DNA from 2 places in the Congzhengia sp. genome. Region 2 is predicted to be linked to the other one. Evidence: predicted binding sites of a transcription regulator. Region 2 holds the regulator's gene; the other holds the start of a gene.
The links. Region 2 encodes LexA, which represses DNA repair genes until DNA is damaged. Its sites were predicted from a motif close to CNAACANNTGTTNG; they were not measured.

Region 1 (7,702 bases), on a different contig from region 2:
ATGGCCAATGCGAAAGCCCGAACACACAGCTGCAAGGGTTCCGTCATGCAGGCGCGCAAGCGAAGGCCAGGCAAAATAATTAAATTTTGAATTGGGGTTTTGAATAATTGTTTTCATTTCATGAACAGACACTTTTTTCATGTTTGAAAACCGCCTTTCTTCAAGTTTACTTTTATTATATACGGCCGCTCAACGCTTTGCAACTGCCGCAAAGGACAAAAACGAATTACTTTTGTCCCTTTTCATCACACCGGTTGATAAATTTCTATATTTTTTGACAAAAAGGCTTGAAAAAATGAAATTCATATGATATTATCACAATTGTAGTGATGAAAAAAACAAAACTACAAAAATAAAAAAGGAGAGGTTGTTATGGAAACAGGAAATGTAAATGGTGAATTTGGCGGAATGCAGGCCGCGCCGCAGTCTGGTAAGAAAAAAATAATTTTGGTTATTGCCGTTCTTGTCGGTGGACTTCTCGTAGGCACATTATGTGGATATTTCGCTGGTGTAAATGCGAAAATAAATGCACAGTTACTGGCTGAACGCCAGGCTCAGGATGAACAGATTAATACCAAAAAAGAAGAACTTTCAAATCTTGAAAACGAAATTAAAGATAAAAGCGGCGTTATTTCATCCGCAAAGGAATATGAAACAAATAAAGCCACATTAGATGAAAAAATTGCAGAAAAAACTTCCACGGTGGAGAATCTGGATTCGCAGATCAGCGCAAAGCAGAGCGAATTAGACATCCTGACAGGAAATGTGGTGAAAGCCAAAAGTGAACCAAAGGTACTGCCGGCCGGTGAATATACCGTCGGCGTAGATATTCCGGCCGGCAGGTACAGCGTGTCTGGTTCGCGCAACTTTTTTGCGTGGGACAAATCAGGTTCTTTAAAGGTCAATACTATCCTCGGAAATTCCAGTATTGGTGTTGGAGATTATGTCTGCTCTTTGGGGGATGGATATCGCATCGAATGTGCTGCAAAGACCACATTTACTCCAATCCAATAAAAAAGAAAGAAGCAAGACGGTCGCACCTTTTAGTGCGGCCGTCTTTTTGTATCTTGAAAAACAACGCGGGGCGCAATAAGCGCCCCGCGTTTATGATACCGCTCTGCGAATCAGCTCCGGCGGCGTTTGGTGCAGCAGTTTAACCGCAGCTTCGTTGTTAAACACCCAATCCAAAAGGTTGGACTTTTCTATCACCAGCGGCATACGGTTGTGCACATCCACTATAGATTCGTTGGGTTCAGTGGTTAAAATTACATACTTTTTTGCGCCGTTAAACTCACCAAAAATTCCCGCCATGTATAAAGCGCTTTTCTCCGGCAGGGTGAACAAGAACTTTTGTTTGGTTTTGTCGTGCTTCCACTCGTAAAAGCCCGAGCTGGGAATAACACACCGCCGCTCTATCACCGCTTTTTGAAACATTTTTTTCTCCAACGCCGTTTCTGCCCGCGCATTGATAATCACACCGCTTCTGCCTCCAAACTGCGGAAATCCCCACGACATAACCTCCGGAGCCAGGGAATTACCCCTTGAAACAAGCACTGGGGCGTTGTTCGTGGGAAAAATTTCGCCTGTATGAAACACCTGGCCGTTTAACGCGTTTAAAATATCAAATAAATTGTCGTCATCGCTGTCAAAATTATATCTTCCGCACATGTTTTACCACCTCAGTATTAGTATATCCGAATTAACGAAAAGCCACAAAGAATAATTACTTTTTTACGAGAAAACTTTTCTGACTGCCGGCTGTTACCACGTCGTCAGGCCCCAGACTGCCCAGCAGAAGGGGCGAATTCGGGTCGTGCCGCCGGTAGTTTTCCAGCGCTTTTTGCGGGCTTTGGTTGGCATAGCAATATCGGCACCCATTGGGACAGGTGTCATAGGCGCCAATGTCGCGGCTTTCTATGCAGTGACATCCCTCCCGCATGCCTTTATGCTTCAAACTGCGGAATGCAATGTTGTTGGCCCTGCCGATGATGTCCAGCGTCAAGCAGCCCGAAGACGCAATTCCATATCTGCTGAAATCGCCGTTGGTGCCGCAGGTCTGAATTGTCATGCCATATTTTTTTGCAATTGCACCAAGATTTTGTGCCAAAATATCTTTATCCTTCTCTGTCATGGGAATAATTTCCGGCATGTTGTATTTTAGCTTTTTATACAGCTCCACAAAGCTGAAAATGCAGCGGTCAATGTGGCCGGACAAGCGCTCTGCCATTGCTTCAAAGGTTTTTATGTGCCGCTCTATGGTATAGATTTCCGTCAGCAAAATCGGGTCATACCGCCACGAAATTCTTTGCCTGCCCACGGCTTTGGAAAGCTTTTTCAGCGTTTCAATGCTCGTTTCAATGTCCGGCACACCGGGCTCTACATCTTTTCCATATGCCGTAATGGTATAGTGGCAATAAATATGAAACCTGTTTTTAATCTCGTCTATGTGCTGTAGCAGCGGCTCATAGTTTTTTGAGCAAAACACCACACAATCCACCGTTTCAGGGCAAAGCTCATACCGCGTTACCTTATCGGGAAACATAGGGTTGCGCGTGAGCACATACCCTTCCCGAAACCTGTTTAACAGCCATTCTGTATAATACTGCGCCGTGTCTGTCCGCGCTCCTGTGTTGATAATCAATCTGCTTCCCTCCTCTTTTTGTTTCAATTCTACCTGTTTCATAAAATTCTGTCAAGCTTCAAATTTTTGAAAAATCATATATTTTCCTCTTGCATAATCCCATATGCTTGTGTTATAATAAGTTTATCGAACATTTGTTCTATTTAGAGGCGAAAAAATGAAAAAGAACCGAATTATCCTCCATGCCGACCTCAATAATTTTTATGCGTCGGTAGAGTGCCTTTACAACCCCGGTCTGCGTGGAAAACCTGTGGCTGTGGGCGGCGACGCGGAAAAGCGGCACGGAATTATTTTGGCAAAAAACAATGAAGCAAAGGCTTTTGGTGTAAAAACCGGCGAAACATTGTGGCAGGCACGGCAAAAGTGCCCCGGCCTGATTTTTGTAAAACCCCGCTATGATTTATATGTAAAATACTCCCGTCTGGCGCGCAGCCTTTATGAGGAATATACCAGCCAGGTGGAAAGCTTTGGTTTAGACGAGTGTTGGCTCGATGTAACCAACAGCGAAACGCTGTGGGGCGATGGGAAACGCATTGCCGACGAAATCCGCCTGCGTGTAAAACGGGAGCTGGGGGTTACGGTGTCTATCGGCGTCAGCTTTAACAAAGTCTTTGCAAAGTTAGGAAGCGACATGAAAAAGCCGGACGCAACAACGGTTATTCCCCGCGAAACCTTTCAAGAAATTGTGTGGCCCCTGCCTGTGGAAAATTTGCTGTTTGTGGGCCGGGCTACCACCCGGAAGCTGAAATCCACCGGCGTTTGCACCATTGGCGACCTGGCTCAGACGAATGTAAACGCGCTGCGGCGCAGGTTTGGCAAACCGGGCGAAATGCTTTGGAACTTTGCCAACGGGCTCGACGAGTCGAGGGTGAGCGAGGCAGACGCGGCGCAAAAAATAAAAACCATTGGCAACAGTTCTACCCTGCCCCGGGATTTAACCTCAGAAGAAGACGTGAAAATTCCCTTATATATCCTGTGCGAAAGCGTTGCAGAGCGGCTTCGCGACCACAGCCTAAAATGCTGCTCTGTGCAGCTTTCCCTCCGGGACAACGGGCTGTTTCAATATGAGCGGCAAGGCCCGCTGATTTGTCCCACCTGCTCGGCCCAAGTGATGTTTGAAAAGGCGTTTGCACTCTACCGCGGAAACTACCTGTCGAACAATCCAATCCGCAGCATTGGCGTGCGGGCCTTAAAGCTTGTGCCGGAGAATGGAACGCAGCTTTCCCTTCTGCCGGAGCTTCAGCAGGTTCACAGGCGCGAGGCGGAGGAAGCGGTAATCGACTCCATCCGCCGGCGCTACGGACACTTTTCCATTCAGCGCGGCATTATGCTGTTAGACACCAAGCTTTCCGGATTTGATCCCAAGGGTGAGCACATAATTCACCCCGAAGTTTTTGTAAGATAATCTGACATCTGTGGTATTTGACATAAAACGATTTGATCAGGAGTTGTAAGTTATGTCAAAGCCCTGTAAAACCTATGTGGATGTTTTAGCAAAATTTGAACGTGACGGGAATGTTATACCCCTCCGCGTGAAGTGGGAGGACGGGCGCGTATTTACCGTCGACAGTGTTGCAGATGTGCGCCGTGCCGCATCAATCAAGGGCGGCGGGCTGGGTATCCGCTACACCGTCTGCATCGGGGGACATAACACCTATCTGTGGCGGGACGACGACCAGTGGTTTGTAGAGCGCAAATAAACAGCAAAAAACCAGCAGGCGAAAGTGCCTGCTGGTTTTAACATTTATCCAGTTTTGCCCGGAAGGAAATTGCCCGGGGCGTGTCTATTTCGTCAAACTGAACAATGTGGGCGCCTTTTACAAAATCCACATCGGTCACCGTTCCCAACCCAAAAATAGGGTGTTTCACCCGCTGCTGCACGGCAAAGGCGGTTTGCTCTGTGTCTTGCTTTAAATGCCGGTCGCTGATTGCAATAAAGCTTTGCGCCTCTTTTACCAATTCGTCCTCCGGCTTTTGAGTGTAGGTGAGAAGCCCTTCGTCAATGTCAAACAAAAAGCGGGAGGGAAATCTGGGTGAGCCGTCAAAATTCCGGCCCTCCGCCTCTGAAAGATACAGCGCGGTTTTCGCCCTTGTTATTGCCACAAATGCCAGCCGCCGCTCCTCCTCCATTCCCTGAATGGTGCTGGTCTTTTTTGAGGGAAAAATTCCTTCGTTCATGGCACAGAGGAACACATGGGGAAACTCTAACCCCTTTGCGGTGTGCACCGTCATTAATTTTACCTTGTCGCTGTCTGTTTCGGCGTCGCTGTTGGTAAACAGCGCCACGTGGGCCAGGTAGTGCTCTAAGGTGCTTTCTTCGCCGCAGCTTGTTTCATATTCATAAACCGACTGTTTCAGTTCCGCCAAATTGTCCAGCCGTTCCTGGCCGCCTTCTGTGCGAAGCATTTCTTCATATCCGCTCTCATTTAAAATTGCCGACAAAAGCTCTGAAATCGGCCGCACCGAATAGTCCGCGGCGAAGGCTTCCACTAAGGACAAAAACTGAGTAGCTTTCGTGCCTTTAAAAATTTCGTTGTCAATCTCCTGCGACAGTGCTTCATAAAGCGAGCATCCCCTTGTTGCAGCAATCTCCTGCAAAAACTGCATGCGCCGCTTTCCTAAGTTCCGTTTTGGACTATTGGCAATGCGCAGAAAAGAAAGATCGTCCTTATATGCAAGGATGCGCAGATAAGACAGCGCGTCTTTAATTTCTTTGCGCCCAAAAAATTGAACGCCGCTGTAAATGGTATAAGGTATTTTCTCCCGCAAAAGCACCTCTTCAATGGTTCTGGTCAAATGGTGGGCGCGGTAAAGCACCGTCATATCCCGATATGGAACGTTTTGCCCGTGAAGCTCTTTCATTTTTGCGGCCATCCACTCGGCTTCCTGCTCTGAAGTGGCGGCGTGGTGGCACAGCACTTCGCTGCCCTCAGGCAGTGTAGGAATTAAATCCTTTTTTATGCGGTTTTTGTTTTTGTCAATCAAAGAGTTCGCCACCGACAAAATTTGTGGGGTTGAGCGGTAGTTTTCCATCATCATAATGGTTTTTACGTTGGGAAACGCATTGTTAAACTCTAAAAGATAACGAATGTTGGCCCCGCGCCAGGTATAAATGGTCTGATCCGGGTCTCCAACCACAAACAAATTTCCGTGATAGCCGCACAAAACCTCCATCAGCTTATACTGCAGCTCGTCAATGTCCTGAAACTCGTCAATCATAATATATTCCAGCCGCTTTTGCCACTTTAATTTTATCTCCTCATCCTGCTGAAAAATATATAGAGTGAACTTAATTAAATCGTTGTAGTCAAGCCCAAAACACTTTTTTTCCTGATATAAATAGCCGTAAAAAATAATGTCCGACGTATTTTTTGCGGTTAAATATTTTTGATAGAGCGTATCAAGCGGCATGGCCAGCATGTCCAGATAATAGTCCGGCTCCTTAAAGATTTTACGAATTTCTATCATGTCCCTGGCATTGGAAAAGGTCATGTTTCTCAGTGTCAGCCCGCGTTCTTCATAAATGATTGCCAGCATGGCATCTATATCGGAATTATCCAGCACCAAAAAGCTTTTGGGATACTGCACCGCATAGCTGTCCTCCTGCAAAACAGACACGCAGAAACTGTGGAACGTCGAGATAAACCCCGTATCGTTGTCCCCCGTGAGTGCGTGAATTCGCTGGCGCATTTCGTTGGCCGACTTGTTGGTAAACGTGACGCATAGGATATTTCCCGGAAGAATTCCAACCTCATTCACCAAATATGCAAAACGGCGGGAAAGGGCCCGCGTTTTGCCCGAGCCCGCCCCTGCAATCACGCGGATGAACCCTTCGGTTGACGTAACCGCTTCCCGCTGCACAACGTTTAATCCCTGTAAAATATCCTCCATGGACTGTTTCTCCTTTATCGTGCCGTTTATTTCGTGATATTTCCAGCATAATCGAAAACGCGATAAAAGTCAAGTCCTGTTGAAATATCTTTTTTCCGTTACAGTGCAGCCGCCTTTTTCCCAAGAGCGCGGCAAGCGGACAATGCGTCATCGTCGGGCGCTTCGTTTGCCATTAACCCTTCGGACTCAACTAATTTTGCGCCGCTGTTTGCCGTTCTTTCTGTCCATTCTCTCATCCATTCACCGTCTCCCCAGCCGTAAGAGCCGAAAAGAGCAACATTTTTCCCCGAAAGGTTTGGTTCAAGTTCAGCAAAGAAAGGCTCAAATTCACCTTCCTCCAAAACCTCTGCCCCCATTGCCGGGCATCCTAAAATCAGCGTGTCATAAGATGCCGCGTCGGCGGCAGAAATTTCCGACACTGCAAAGAACTTTGTATCGGGATTTACTTCCTTTGCTCCTTCTAAAATTGCTGTGGCCATAGACTCTGTGTTACCTGTGCCGCTCCAATAAATAATTGCAGTTTTGCTCAATTTATAAAACCTCCTAATTAATTTTGTTTTTGCGGGTTTCATGCCGGCCAGTGCCGTACCGTTCCCGCCCTTTTTAGTTAGTTTTAGCTAACTTCCGTGTAAAAATTAATTTGCCTGGTCAAAATATTCTGTTAACGCATCGCTTAGCGCACATGCGCTGGACGAGTGGCAGTGTTTTAAAAAAGCCCCTGCTTTTTCTGCCTGGTCCGATGCCACGTTTACCATTTTGTGTGCCACCGTTCCGGTAAAAACAATTACAATGTCGGGGTTTCCAATTTGATTTTTAAAATTGGCGGGGCACTGGGTAAACACCTTACATTTACATCCAAACCTCTTACATATTTCTTTATATCGGCAGTGCATTCTGTCATGACCGCCCACAATTACAATGCTCATATTAACCTCCGTGATTGCCGGCGCCATGGCATTTGTCCGACAGCGCACAATCTTTGCAGCCGCAGCCGCAGGAGGATTTTCCTTTTCGTTTGTTTCTTACCATAGAAAGGCAAACAAATGCCACAATTGCAAGCAGAACAACGCCCACAATCAGTGTTGATAAATTATTCTGTAACCAAATCAGCATTTTAAAATCCTCCTTTAGCTAAGCTTTTTCACGCGTTCATTTTCATGCTGTCTGCAT
Region 2 (7,702 bases):
CCTGGGCAAAAAAGTCCAGCGTGTTGCTTTCAGGATAGAAACACAAAACATTTGCATAGTGGTTTTCCATAGGCTTTTCATAGCCATAGTCCCCGCCGGGGCACACCGGCCCGGTTGCGGCAAAATTGCCGTTTACCCACAAACGGAATTTTGTGTCCCCGCTTACCGTAATACTGGCTTTTATCACGCGCTTTTGAAAGGTATATGTTCGGAAAAAATCCGCCACTGCGTATGAATAGCCGTCTTTATCACAAAATTGTGTGCAGAAAGTCGTTTGAATTTCCGGGTAATCTTGTTGATTGAGCCAAATCCATTTTGCCATATTTTCCCCTCCCTGATGGAGAATATTCTACCATAATTTGTGTAGAAAAGTCAATGAGAACAAATGTTTGATTTTTTGGAAGAAATGTGCTATACTGAAAAAAAGAGGTGATTGCCATGCCAAAAGAGAACAAAGAACAGCTTGTTTATGAATACATCCGCACCCAAATTGAGCAGATGGGCTATCCGCCCTCCATTCGAGAAATTTGTGCCGCGGTGGGGCTGTCTTCGCCGTCTACGGTGCACGGATATATCAAACGGCTGGCGGAAAAGGGCCTGATTTTGCAAAACGGCTCTAAAAAGCGCGCCATCAGCCTGCCGGAACGCAAGGAAACAGGCGGGGTGCTGTCTGTGCCCGTTGTGGGCACGGTGGCGGCGGGCACGCCTATTTTGGCCACCCAGAACATAACGGATGTGTTCCCCGTGCCGGAAGCGTTATTTAGCGGCGGCGAGCTGTTTATGCTAAAGGTGAAAGGAGACAGCATGATAAACGCCGGTATTTTAGACGGCGATTTTGTCATTGTAAAACGGCAGGCAACCGCAGAAAACGGGCAGATGGTGGTGGCGCTGCTTGCCGACAGCGCCACGGTGAAAACCTTTTACCGGGAAAACGGGCATATCCGCCTCCAGCCGGAGAACGACGCGCTGTCACCCATCATTACAAACGACGCCGTTATTTTGGGCGTTGTTTCCGGTGTTTTCAGAAAATATTAAGGGGGCGTTTTAAAATGGAACTTTCAATCAAACAACTGTCAGAGGAAATCAGCGCCGAGGCGATTATGCTTCGCCGCAGGCTGCACCAAATGGCGGAGCTTTCGTTTTGCGAAGAAAAAACCGCGGCGTTTATAAAAAAATATTTGGAGAACTTAGGGCTATCGGTAAAATCCGGCATAGCGGGAACGGGCGTTACCGGCTTTTTAAACGCGGGCAAAAAAAACACGCTGCTGATTCGGGCAGACATGGACGCGCTTCCCCTTGACGAACCCCATGATTTTGACTATAAGTCGGCAACCCCCGGCGTTATGCACGCCTGCGGGCACGATGCACATATGGCGGTGGCGCTGTGCAGTGCAAAACTTTTAGCGCAGCTGAAAGAGGAGCTTTCTGTTAACGTTTTGTTTGTGTTCCAGCCCGGGGAGGAAACCGAGGGCGGCGCAGAACCCATGATAAAGACGGGAATTTTAGAAGAATACCACGTGACAAACGCGGTGGGGCTTCATGTGATGAACGACGTGGAGACCGGAAAAATTCTGCTGAAAAAGGGAGCGTTAATGGCCTCGCCGGACGATTTTGATTTATATATCCACGGCCGGGGCGGCCACGGGGCATATCCCCATGAGTGCATTGACCCCATTGCGCTGTCGGCGCGGATCATTGCAGCGTTCGACATGATTGGCGCGCGTTTTATTTCGCCCTTTGCACAAAAGGTGATTTCCGTCTGTGCAATCAACGGCGGCACCTTTTACAATATCATTCCCGACACGGTGCACATGCGTGGCACGGTACGGTCGTATGAGGAGACTGTCCGCAGAAAGGTACCGGAGCTGATGGAAAAAGCTGTGGACGGAATTTGCAATATTGCCGGCGCAAGCTATGATTTTCAATATAACTTCCGTTATCCGCCTTTAATCAACAATGATGCGGCGGCAGACCGATTCGAGCAGGCCGTCACCGGTGTTCTTGGAAAAGACAGTGTGGTGCATGGCAGCGAGCCCTCCATGGCGGGGGACGACTTTTCTTATTTTGCACAAGCTGTGCCCTCGGTTTATTTTTACCTGGGCTCGGGAAACAAAAAAAGAGGCATTACAATGCCTCTTCACAGCTCAAACTTTGATATTGATGAAGATTGTTTAAAAACCGGCGTCGCAGCCATGACGGCCTATGCTGTCAGCGTGGGCTGAAGCGGTTTAACACGGCTCCGGCAACAGAAAACAGCAAAAAGGCGGCCATGTGCACCATAACCACGCTGGCGCCTGTTGGCGCCGCGTAAAAGTAAGACGCCAAAATTCCGATAAAAAAGCATATGACGGAGAGAATGACAGAGCACACCGTAACCCCTGCAAAGGATTTGAACACCCGCATGGCGGAAAGGGCGGGAAAAATCACCAAAGCGGAAATGAGCAAAGCGCCCATCATGCGCATGCCCAGCACAATGGTCACCGCGGTTAGGGCGGCAATCACCGTGTTATAGAGGGACGTTTTTTTGCCCGTTGCCTTTGCAAAGGTTTCATCAAAGGTAACGGCAAAAATTTTGTTGTAGAAAAATAAGTAAAGCACCAGCACGGCAAGGCTTAAACAAATGCTCAGCACTACGTCGCCGGTGCTCATGGCTAAAATGCTTCCGAACATATAATTTAATAAATCGGTATTGGCGCCGCGGCTAAGTGAAATAATCAGCACGCCGGCGGCCAGTGCACCGGTGGAGATGAACGCGATTGCGGCATCTCCTTTTATTTTGCCGGATTCGCTTAAGCGCAGCAATAAAATTGCTGCGGCCACCACAATGGGAATGGCAAGCGTAAGCGGCGCAACCCCGGCCACCTGCGCGCAGGCCAAAGCGCCAAACCCCACATGGGAGAGTCCGTCGCCAATCATGGAATAGCGCTTTAAAACCAGGCTCACGCCAAGCAGCGCCGCGCAGAGAGAAACCAGTGTGCCCACAATCAGAGCGCGGGTAATAAACGGGTATTGAAACAGTTCCATCAGTTGTTCAAGCATTGCTATCTTGCCTCCGAATATATATTTGCATAGCCGCTGTTTACATAATCCTGTTTTGTGCCGAAAAAACAGTGGCTGTTCCCGCGGGTAATGTGCAGCACCCGCTCACTGACGGACAGCGCCCCCGCAGTGTCGTGAGAAACCATGATAATTCCCATGCCGTCTTCTGATTTCAGCTTCGTTATTAGCGCATACATCTCCCGGGCCGCGGCGGGATCAAGACCAGATGCGGGCTCGTCCAAAATTAAAAGCCTTTGTGCGCAGCACAGAGCACGGGCCAAAAGCACGCGCTGCTGCTGTCCGCCGGAAAGCTCTGAAAAGCTCCTTTTTTTCAAGTCTGCCGCTTCCATTTTATTCAGGTTCCGAATTGCAACATCTTTTTCCCGGCGGGAATAAAAGGGTTTAGCGCCGCGCATGTTCAAACAGCCCGACAGCACCACCTCAAACACAGAAGCGGGAAAGTCCCGCTTAACCTCCGCCTGCTGGGGCAAATACCCCACCTGAGAAAGGGTAAACCCTTCGGTTTTAATCACCCCTGCGTCTGGCTTTTTAAGCCCCAGCAGACATTTTAAAAGGGTGGACTTGCCGGCGCCGTTTTCGCCCAAAATGCTTAAACACGCGCCGCTCTCCGCAAAAAAGGACAGGTCGGACAACACCTGATTCGCGCCGTAAGACACGCTTAAATTGTCGCAGGTTAAAATGCGCATTACGAAAGCGCCTCCTTCAACACATCTACGTTGTTTTTCATCAGGGACACATAGGTTTCTCCCCGGTCGAACTCGTCTTTTGTCACGCCGTGACAGGAGTGAAACAGTGCTTTTTTCGCTCCTGTTGCCTCACAAATGGCGTCTGCAATTTTCTGGTTGGAAAGCTCAACGTGCAGCACAACAGGAATGTTTTCTTCGCTTACTTTATCAATCAAAAATTTCAAGGTGGCGGCATCAGGCTCGGTTTCGCCGGAGCAGCCCGGAAACGCCGCAAAGTACGTCAGGCCATAGCGGTCCGCAAAATAGCGAAAGGGGAACCGGTCGCCGAAAACCAGCGTTTTCCGTACGCCGTGTTCCACCGCCGCGGCGAAACTTTCGTCAAGCTCTTCAAGCTGGGCATGATAGCGGTTTAAATTCTCTGTGTAAGCCTGTTCGTGGGCTTTGTCCGCGGCAATCAGCTTTTCTGTCAGTTTCCTGCAAATTTCCATGGCGTTTACAGGCGACGTCCACACATGCTCGTCATATTCATAAAATCCGCTGTGGTCTTCGTCTGCGTGTTCTTCGTGATTGTGGTTCATTCCCTCGGTAAGTTCTTCGGGAACGGTTTCCACGCAGTCCATCATGAAAAGTGTTTTCCCCTCGTCAAGCTGGGAGGAGGAAATCAGTTTTTTTGCCCATTGGTCAGATTCGCCGCCGCCCATGATAAAAATGTCTGCCTGCTGAATTTTAATAATATCTTGGGGCGTTGGTTCAAAGGTGTGGCTCTCTTGGCCGGGAGAGAGCAGCATGGTAACGTCTGCCAATTCGCCGGCAAGCTGCCGCGCAAAGTCAAAGGGCGGAAAGTTTGTGGCGACAATTTTTAGTTTTTTATCCCCGCCGCCGGAAGGGGGTTCCGCCGGGCCGCACCCAAACAGGGAGAGAACCGCAGAAAATATCAGTGCCAGGGCCATTAATTTTTTATATGGTTGTTTCATGTTTTTATCTCCTTTTTGTTTGCGCAGTTGGCGCAGGTGCCATATATAATGGTCTTTAAATGGTCAATGGAAAAGCCGTGGTGGCTGGTCATGTGCGCCTCAAACTCCTTCACCAGTCCGCAGTTTAAATGAATCAGCTCTCCGCAGCCGGTACATTTTAAGTGAAAATGCTCATGGCAGTGCTCGCTTTGGTTGGCAAACTGATAAACCACCGCTTTCACGTCTTTTCCGCTGAATCGGCGGATTTCACCGTCCTCCGTCAGCTTTTTTATCAAGCGGTAAACGGTGCTTTCCCCAATTTTTGCCTGCTGCTTCACGCTGTTTGAAACTTCTTTGGCGGAAAACTGCCGGTCTGGATTTGCCGCAAAAAAGTCATAAATCAATTGTTTTTGTTTCGTGTTGTAGCTGTTTCTGTCGTTCATTGTATCCTCCTGAATTTGAGAATTACTCTCATATTATACCCCGGTTTTGAAAAAAAGTCAAGGAATAGAACAAAAAAGTTGCGCTATTGCTTATATTTTTATAAAAAGTAAAAATAAAAAAATTTTACTTGACAAACCGATTATTTTATAGTATAATATTTTTGTCGCTGAGACGACGGACAAAATTGGGCGCTTAGCTCAGCTGGGAGAGCATCTGCCTTACAAGCAGAGGGTCACAGGTTCGAGCCCTGTAGCGCCCACCAATTTGTCTTTATGGCTCGGTAGTTCAGTTGGTTAGAATGCCAGCCTGTCACGCTGGAGGTCGTGGGTTCGAACCCCATCCGAGTCGCCAACCCATGCCTCTGTAGCTCAGTCGGTAGAGCAAGGGACTGAAAATCCCTGTGTCGGTGGTTCGATTCCGCCCGGAGGCACCACCGTGTTATTTTTTAGATGTTATTGTGCGGGAGTGGCTCAGTGGTAGAGCGTCACCTTGCCAAGGTGAACGTCGCGAGTTCGAATCTCGTCTTCCGCTCCATTTCGGAACAAGCAAAGCTTGTTCCGATTTTTTTATCCGAAATTAGACATAAAAAAAGACCGGTAACGGTCTTTTTTTCTATTAATAACATTTCGCTTCCAATGCATTAATTTTCTCCCTGTCGCCAATAACGACAATGGCGTCCTCCTCGGTAAAACGGTAGTCTGAAGTCAGCTCCGTCATTACTCCGGCAGGATTCTCCACCGCAATGATGTTTAAGCCAAACTTTTTTCTCACATCAACAGAACCGATTGTTTCGCCGATAAATGCCTCTGGAATACAGAGAGTGGAAATGTCGACCTTTTCGCTCAGCTCGATATAATTAATCATTTTAGAGGTTTCAAGCCGCCTTGCAAGACGCACAGCCATATCGTGCTCGGGGAAAACCACCTCGGCGCCCAGCTTTTTTAAAATTTCGCCGTGTTCTTCGCTGTTGGCTTTTGCGATTACGCGTTGAATTCCCAGGGCGTTTAAATAGAGCACAGTTAAAATGCAAACGTCCATTTTTTCTCCAATACACACCACCACCGTGTCGCAGTTTTGAATGCCGGTGTCGGAAAGGGATTCTTTGTCCAGCGTCTTAACTACAAAGGCATTTTCCGTATATTCTCTGAGCTGACGGATTTTATCTTCGTCTGCGTCAATTACCAAAAGTTCGTGTCCGCTGGCTGCCAGCGCAAGGGACAGGGCTTTTCCAAACCGTCCCAGCCCAATAACGCCATAGGAGTGGCTTTGTTCTGCTTTTCTCATAAAATTCATGGTTTTCCTCCAATAAAATTCAATATTAACCAATTGCAATGTTGCCTTCCGGATAACGCACCTGCTGTTCATCAGCAAAATACCACACAGAAGCAATTGTCAGCGGCCCTAAGCGCCCGATGAACATAATCAACACAGAGAGCAGTTTGCTGGGAACCGAAAGACCCGGCGTAATTCCTGTGGAAAGCCCCACCGTGCCAAAGGCGCTGGTGACTTCAAACAAAATGTCCATCAAATTGAGCTGCGGCTCAAACACCGACATTAAATATGTACCAAGACAAACAGTTCCTGCGGCCAAAATGGTAATGACTGTGGCCTTTTTCAAGCTGTCCGACGGAACACTGTAGTGAAAAGCCGCGCTGCTTTTGTTGGTGGCAGCAGACTTTACTCCCTGCATCAGAACAAACAGCGTGCTGGTTTTTATGCCGCCGCCGGTTGAACCGGGGGAAGCGCCGATAAACATTAAAACCGTCAGCACAATCAGCCCCGCGTTGGAAAACTTGCCCAGCGGAAAGGTGGAAAACCCGGCCGTTCTTGCGGAAACACTGTTAAAAAAAGCGCCGAGCCAGGTAATGTTTTCGGTGAGCTTTATTAAAATTGTGCCGGCAGCGATTAAAAACAGACTGACGGTAATAACGACTTTCGCGTGCATATGCAGCTTTTTAAAACGAAATTTGCAGTCCCAAATGTCTTTGATGACCAAAAAGCCAATGCCGCCAAATATAATCAGTCCGCAGGTTACAAGGTTTAACAAAATGTTGTCCTGATAAGGAATGAGATTTTGAAGACCGCCTAAAATGTCGAAGCCGGAGTTGTTAAACGCCGCCACGGCGTGAAACACGCTGATGCCCAGCGCTTGCCATGCCGGATAATCCTGAACGAATACAACAAAACTGAGCACTGCTCCCAAAAGCTCGAACACAAAGGTAGTGAGCAAAACGCCCTTTATAAACCGAATCATGCCTTTCCCGGAATCTAAATTCATGGCCTCCTTAATCAGGCGGCGGCCTTTTAGGTTTATTTTTTTGCCGATGGCCAGAATAATGCCGGCGCCAACGACCGTGACGCCCAAACCGCCTATCTGAATTAAAAGCGCCACAACAGTCCGGCCAAACACGGTGAAGGTGTCGGCGGTGTCCACCGCAATGAGTCCGGTTACGCAAACCGCGCTGGTTGACGTATAAAGCGCGTCCATATAGTTTAAATCAACCCCCTCGTTTACGCTGATGGGCAGCATGAGCAAAGCAGAGCCCAGCAGGATAATGA

Region 1: dinB (DNA polymerase IV) is a predicted target of LexA. The motif match lies at 2,769-2,782, and genes of this name have one in related genera.

Annotation. Positions count from the first base shown of each region.
Region 1 covers NZ_JAXUNN010000012.1:10,210-17,911, reverse strand. The annotation lists gene WIG73_RS01975 (sialidase family protein) at 1-141, opposite strand, end outside; gene WIG73_RS01970 (hypothetical protein) at 373-1,014, shown strand; gene WIG73_RS01965 (SOS response-associated peptidase) at 1,105-1,668, opposite strand; gene WIG73_RS01960 (DUF1848 domain-containing protein) at 1,724-2,641, opposite strand; gene dinB (DNA polymerase IV) at 2,799-4,046, shown strand; gene WIG73_RS01950 (hypothetical protein) at 4,099-4,341, shown strand; gene WIG73_RS01945 (3'-5' exonuclease) at 4,379-6,532, opposite strand; gene WIG73_RS01940 (flavodoxin) at 6,631-7,062, opposite strand; gene WIG73_RS01935 (DUF2325 domain-containing protein) at 7,168-7,458, opposite strand; gene WIG73_RS01930 (FeoB-associated Cys-rich membrane protein) at 7,460-7,645, opposite strand; gene WIG73_RS01925 (ferrous iron transporter B) at 7,674-7,702, opposite strand, start outside.
Region 2 covers NZ_JAXUNN010000006.1:43-7,744, forward strand. The annotation lists partial or broken gene WIG73_RS00370 (hypothetical protein) at 1-322, opposite strand, end outside; gene lexA (transcriptional repressor LexA) at 439-1,035, shown strand; gene WIG73_RS00380 (amidohydrolase) at 1,050-2,222, shown strand; gene WIG73_RS00385 (metal ABC transporter permease) at 2,209-3,039, opposite strand; gene WIG73_RS00390 (ATP-binding cassette domain-containing protein) at 3,042-3,746, opposite strand; gene WIG73_RS00395 (metal ABC transporter substrate-binding protein) at 3,746-4,720, opposite strand; gene WIG73_RS00400 (transcriptional repressor) at 4,717-5,142, opposite strand; tRNA gene WIG73_RS00405 (tRNA-Val) at 5,330-5,405, shown strand; tRNA gene WIG73_RS00410 (tRNA-Asp) at 5,418-5,494, shown strand; tRNA gene WIG73_RS00415 (tRNA-Phe) at 5,501-5,576, shown strand; tRNA gene WIG73_RS00420 (tRNA-Gly) at 5,603-5,677, shown strand; gene WIG73_RS00425 (TrkA family potassium uptake protein) at 5,759-6,436, opposite strand; gene WIG73_RS00430 (potassium transporter TrkG) at 6,462-7,702, opposite strand, start outside.